2 regions of the Lactobacillus rizhaonensis genome follow, and region 2 is predicted to be linked to the other one. Evidence: predicted binding sites of a transcription regulator. Region 2 holds the regulator's gene; the other holds the start of a gene.
The links. Region 2 encodes HrcA, which represses chaperone genes, less so after heat shock. Its sites were predicted from a motif close to TTAGCACTCNNNNNNNNNGAGTGCTAA; they were not measured.
Positions count from the first base shown of each region.

Region 1: AAA915_RS05925 (Hsp20/alpha crystallin family protein) is a predicted target of HrcA. The motif match lies at 1,142-1,168, and genes of this name have one in related genera.

Region 1 is NZ_BTTV01000004.1:2,223-5,632, forward strand. It holds gene AAA915_RS05915 (Y-family DNA polymerase) at 1-521, opposite strand, end outside; gene greA (transcription elongation factor GreA) at 600-1,061, opposite strand; gene AAA915_RS05925 (Hsp20/alpha crystallin family protein) at 1,270-1,692, shown strand; gene AAA915_RS05930 (C1 family peptidase) at 1,831-3,147, shown strand; gene AAA915_RS05935 (nucleoside hydrolase) at 3,223-3,410, opposite strand, start outside.
Region 2 is NZ_BTTV01000001.1:74,736-78,145, reverse strand. It holds gene dnaK (molecular chaperone DnaK) at 1-690, opposite strand, end outside; gene grpE (nucleotide exchange factor GrpE) at 709-1,305, opposite strand; gene hrcA (heat-inducible transcriptional repressor HrcA) at 1,318-2,367, opposite strand; gene ribF (riboflavin biosynthesis protein RibF) at 2,503-3,410, opposite strand, start outside.

The sequences.
Region 1 (3,410 bases), on a different contig from region 2:
ATATCCATGGCAAGTTTAGCTAGCAGTGGATTCTCTCCTATTCCGCAAGTAGTATAAAGTCCAATTTTTGATTTAATTTCTATTTGAATTTTGCGTGCCACCAGATACGGATCGTTGCCAAACAAGCGCCATGACTTAGTCATATCAATCATGCTTTCATCAATAGAATAGACATGGATATCCTCATCAGCAGCATACTTTTGAAAAATTTCCAATACCTGCATACTGCGTTTGATATATAAATTCATATGGGGTTCTACCAAAATCAAATCCGGTGCTTCTTTTTTCGTGGGTAAATCACGTACCCGCATGACGTTAGTCAACCCATATTTCTTCTTCGCTAATGGTGAGGCCGCCATAATGAGCCCCGAGCCGTAATTTGTATGTGGCTGATGCGAAACAACTGCTAACACAGCTTTCATTGGGTTTAGACCTAATTGAAGTGCCTCACAACTAGCAAAGAATGATTTGTTATCAATCATAAAAATTAATCGGTGTGGTTCATAACGGTAATCATACATTGCTTTCACTTCCTATTGCAAACTTATGTTCGCTAAAATAAATTATACAAACACAAGTTCGAATAATCAAGCAAAAATTTATTCGATTGCCGCAATAGTAACCTGATACTCCCCAGCAGGTGCTACAACACTTACAGTTTGACCAACTTCTTTTTTCATAATTGCTTGGCCCAGTGGTGAGTCAAACGCAACTTTTCCTGCTCCAATATCAGCTTCCATACGGCCGACAACCTGGTATGTTTCAGTTTCTGGGTCGTCAGCAAATTTTAGTGTGACCGTCTTGCCTAAATCTACTTTGCCGTCATCCTTCTTCTCAATAATTTCGGCATATTTCAACTGCTTTTCCAGATAACGCAGACGACTTTGAAGGTGGCCTAAATCACGCTTCGCTTCCGTATATTCGGTATTTTCCGACAAATCACCTAAAGAGCGCGCTTCCTGTAAAATTTTAATTCTTCTAGGCCTATCCTTTTTTAAACTGGCTATTTCATCTTTAATTTTTTGGTAACCCTTGGGCGTCATTTTTTGATAGTAAACCAAAATATTCTCTCCTAATTATTTTGTTAAAAATATTATCCACAAGCTATAAATACTAATTTAAAGCTATAAATTATAATTTTTTAGCACTCTAAAAATAATAGTGCTAATTATTTCCTTTTTATGAATCTGCATACTATAATAATAATTGTAAGGAAGAAATGAAAGTCTTCTGATACAATATATAAATTTCGAAAGGAAGTTTTTTACTATGGCAAATGATATGATGAATCGGCACAATGACCTATTTGATGCGATGAATGATTGGTTTGATCTTCCGAGAAAATTTTTTGACGATAACGAAGTAGCAAAATTAATGCAATCAGATGTTGTTGAAAACGACAAAGAATATGTAATCAAAGTTGATATGCCCGGAATGGACAAGGATAAAATTCACCTAAATTACAATAATGGTATTTTGAGCGTATCCGGCTCAAGAAAATCATTTAAGGATATGTCTAAGGACAACAGTATTATTCACCGTGAAAGAAGTGAAGGTCACATTTCACGCAGCTTCAGATTACCAAATGTAGTTGCAAGTGATATTCACGCAAAGTATGATAATGGTGTATTAACTATTACCTTGCCAAAGCAACAAGCTGGTGCAAATGATAACTCAATCCAGATTGATTAACTTATTACCATATTGCATAAATTTTAAATAAATTGCCAATACAATTCTCTAAAGCGAGTTCAGCTATTGAACTCGCTTTTATTTTAGCTTAAAATATATAGTAATTTAAAAATAGATTAAAAAAGGAGAATTTATTTTATGGCTCATAAATTAACTGTCCAAGAGTTGGAAGAATTTGCCGCAAACTTTAATGAAAAACCACAAAATCAAGTTGTTGCCCGAGCAGCTCAGAAAAGTGGTGTTCTAACAGCTGCTTACAATGAACACGTTCAAGGTGAATTGACCCGTGTATTTTCAACTGAACTTGACACAGAAAATGTTACTAATCAACGCCAATCAGGTCGTTGCTGGGAATTTGCTACTTTAAACATCTTACGCCACAATTTTGGTAGAAAATATCACTGCAAGAATTTCACTTTCTCACAAAGTTACAACTTCTTCTGGGATAAAATTGAACGGGCAAATATTTTTTATGACAATATCTTGGCTACTGCAGACGAACCACTTGATTCACGTACTGTAAAAGCTCACTTAGAGGGTGCAGGTGAAGATGGTGGTCAATTCCACATGGGTGCCGCTTTAATTGAAAAATACGGTGTCGTTCCTTCTTATGCAATGCCTGAGAGTTTCAATACCAATAATACCAACGGCTTTGCCAAAGCTTTGGGTGATAAGCTAAAGAAAGATGCTCTGGTCTTGCGTAAATTAAAGCAAGCCGGTAAAGACGATGAGATCGAAAAAGCCCGTAAGCACTTCTTAAGTGAAGTTTACCAGATGACCGCAATTGCAGTCGGTGAACCACCTAAGAAATTTGATTTGGAATATCGTGATGACGATAAGAAATATCACCTGGATAAAGATTTAACTCCACTGGAATTTTTGCATAAATACATGGGTGACGTTGACTTCAATGACTATGTCGTACTGTCTAACGCTCCAGACCATGAATATGATAAATTATACGGCTTACCTTTTGAAGATAACGTTGAGGGTTCATACCGTATCAAATTCTTAAACGTGCCAATGGAATACTTGGAAACTGCAGCTGTTAACCAGTTAAAAGATGGCGAAGCAGTTTGGTTTGGAAATGATGTTGGTGAACAAAGCGACCGTAAGAAGGGCTATCTTGACAGTGATTTGTACCAACTAAGTGACCTCTTTGGCGTAGACCTTAAGATGTCCAAAGCTGATCGCTTGCGCACTGGTGCTGGTGCTTCAACTCACGCTATGACTTTAGTTGGTGTTGATGAAGACGGCGGACATGTTCGCCAATGGAAGGTTGAAAACTCCTGGGGCGAAAAGAACGGTGACAAAGGATTCTTCGTTATGAACAACGACTGGTTCAAAGATTATGTTTACGAAGTTGTTGTCCACAAGAAGTACTTGACACCAGAGCAAGTAGCTATAGCAGAAGGACCAATTACTGATTTGCCAGCTTGGGATTCACTCGCTTAAGCTAATCTATAACTAATAAAAAGACGAAATTCTATTGTGAATTTCGTCTTTTTTATTACAAATATTAATTAATGTCTAACTACGCAATAATAATTCATCAAACTTTTTAAAGAATAAATTTTTATCTGCTTTAGTTACCAGAGTTATTTCACGACCATTGGGATCGTCTTCCAGACGACCTGCTGCCAAACCTTGGGTAATTACTCTTACTTTGTGCTTTTTAGTCGTTAAAACGACTTCGGGATATAGTGCACTAATTACCG
Region 2 (3,410 bases):
CAAAGCCATCTTATCTTTTGAAAGGTCAACACCATTTTCATCTTTAAAGTTCTTAATCAACCAATCAATAATCTTATTATCAAAATCATCACCACCAAGGTGAGTATCACCATTAGTTGACAATACTTGAAAGACGCCATCGCCTAATTGCAGTACGGAAACATCGAAAGTACCACCACCAAGGTCGTAAACTAAGACTTTTTCATCTTCTGCGTCCTTGTCCAAACCATATGCAAGTGAAGATGCAGTAGGTTCATTAATAATTCTCTTAACATCTAAACCAGCTATTTTACCGGCATCTTTGGTAGCTTGACGCTGAGCATCATTAAAGTATGCAGGTACGGTAATAACAGCATCAGTTACTTTCTCGCCTAAATAATCTTCAGAGAATTTCTTGATATATTGCAAGATCATTGCTGAAATTTCCTGTGGTGTATAAGCTTTATCACCAATTTTAACCTTGTAATCAGTTTCGCCCATGTGACGTTTAATAGAAGAAATAGTATTGGGATTGGTAATTGCTTGTCTTTTGGCAACTTCACCAACTTGGATTTCTCCATCTTTAAAAGCAACTACTGAAGGAGTAGTACGATTTCCTTCTGGGTTGGTAATAATTTTTGGTTCTTTACCCTCCAAAACGGCAACTGCTGAGTTAGTAGTTCCTAGGTCAATTCCGATAACTTTTGACATTGATATGCTTCCTTTCAATTATTGTGCTACAACAACCATAGCTGGTCTTAAAGTACGATCTTTGTATAAGTATCCCTTTTGCAAAACTCGTACAATATGATCTTTTTGATCATCATTTTCAGCCGCAACGGTTTGAACAGCTTGGTGTAAATTGGGATCAAATTTGACACCTTCAGCTGTAATTTCACTGATACCGTGATCTTTCATCGCTTTAACAAGTGAATCAAGTGTCATCTGTACACCTTTTTTAAGCTGTTTTGATGCTTCATCATCAACTTTAGTAGCTAAAGCTCTTTCTAAATTATCCATCGCGGGTAAAACATCTTTAGCTAAAGATTGAGATTCATATTTGATAAGCTGCGCTCTTTCTTTATTATAGCGATTTTGCATATTTTGCATCTCAGCTTGACTGCGCAAATACTTATCTTCCAAATCGTCCTTTTCTTTTTGCAATTGAGTCAAATTATGCTGCAATTTACTTTCCAAAGACTCAGGTTTGTTATCTTTGTTAGCCTTAGCCTTAGAATTTTCTACTTCTGCCTTTGACTTTTTATGTTCATCTTTTTTTGGCTCTTTTTTTGAGTTCTTACTATTATTATTTTCTTCTTTACTCACGGCTAACCTCCTTTATTTAAATCTACCATAATAATCAAGTAATTTTTTAGATAGCTCGTTTCTGAAATACTCGAGTAATCCAATCACCTGAGAATACGGCATATTATCAGGGCCAAGTAAAGCAATTATACCCTTTCCATGAGAACCAACGCTATACTCTGCCGTAAGCAGACTGTAATCCTTTAACAAATCATTTGATAATTCGGATCCTAAACTAACTCGAACGGGATACCTGTCGCTTTTCAAATTTTGCCTATTGTCTAAAATATTGGAAATCAAATCATTATGCTCAATCATTTCATAGAGCGATCTTAAATTTGAAACATCGTCCAAAGAAATGTTATTAAGCAGGTTAATCTGACCGTCAACATAGGTTTGCTCACTGGCAGCATCGTTAATAACATCCTCGACCAAACTAATCAGTTCAGAGACATGAGCAACTTTAAGTTTATTGCCCAAAGTCTTTTTAAGATAGTCAGGAGTAACTTGATCTAAAGTTTTGCCAACCAGCTGATCGTTAATCATGCGCACAGCCTGTTCAATTTCATCACCATTAACATTATAAGGTAAAGTATAAACCTGGTCATGAACGTCACCATCGCTAGTTCCTAAGACAGCCATAATCTGTCTGTTAAACAACGGCACAATACGAAAACCAGTAATAGTTAATTCACTATTTTCAGGACCTTCCGCAAATGCTGTGTAATTTGTTAGATCCGATAAAATTTTTACAGCTGCCTGTACGATGTCGTTAACCTGATGAAACGGTTGATCAAGCTGACTAATGATTCGCTTGTATACAGAAGATGAAATTTGTAAAGGTTCAACCAAGTTGTCAAGATAGTAGCGGTAGCCTTCAGTTGAAGGCACGCGTCCACTGGACAAATGAGTTTTTTCAATCAAACCCTTATCTTCTAAAACAGCCATTTCGTTACGAATAGTAGCACTTGAAACCTTAATAGGTAGTTGGTTCATAACAGTCTTGGATCCAACAGGATCATGTGTCTGCGTAAAATCATTGATAATTGTTTTTAAAATTAATTCTTGACGTTCGGTCAACATAAATATCGCCCTCACTTTTAGCACTCAATCTGATTAGGTGCTAACAATTTATATGATACTAGCTTTTAGCAGAATGTCAAGTTGAGTGCTAACTTTTTTCTTAAAAAACGTCAATCATTTTTTTAGTATTATTAATTAATTCATCGCAGCAAAATAATTTTTAATTTCAGCCTCGTCTTGACTCATTTGTTTTGTTAACTCTTTTAAACTGGCAAATTTAATTTCACCTCGGGTATACTTATACCATTTAATTACCATTTCCTCATCATAAGCTTCCTGATCAAAACCAAATAGGTTTGACTCAATATAAAGCTTTTTCCCTTGGTTGATAGTCACATTATAGCCTACACTTGTCATTGAGTCATACCACTTACCACAAATCTTGGTTTTAGTCGCATACACTCCAATTTTAGGAACAACCTTGTCTTCAGTCCAAACCAAATTGGCTGTAGGAAAACCGAGTTTATGGCCATTGCGTAAACCGTGACCAACATAGCCTGACATAACATAAGGAAAACCTAATAACTTAGAAGCTAATTCCATATTTCCACTAGTTATTGCCTTCTTGATTTCCGTAGAACCAATTTTTTGACCATCATAAGATTGCTTAGGGACATTAACAATATCGAATCTTCCCTGAGCAAACTTAGGGAAATTTTTCATATTGGCAGTGTCTTTGGGACCATAGGTGTAATCAAAACCAGCTACGACAGTATCTGCGTGTAATTTAACTATTATATTATCAACAAATTCCTGTGCTGTTAGTTTACTAAATGCCTCATTAAAATGCATCACCAGCAAATAATCAACTTTAAGTTTTTGCATCTTGTAGGCTTTTTCTGCAAGTGTATCTATGTAAGTAACTTTTTTATTTTGATAGACTTCTTTTGGATGACGATCAAACGTCATTACCACTAGTGGCAGATGTTTTTGCGTTGCTTTTTCTTTTGCAATTTTGATTAATTCTTGATGTCCACGATGAACCCCATCGAAGAAACCTAAAGCAAGAATAATATTTTGGGGAATTATGTTTTCCTTAAAGG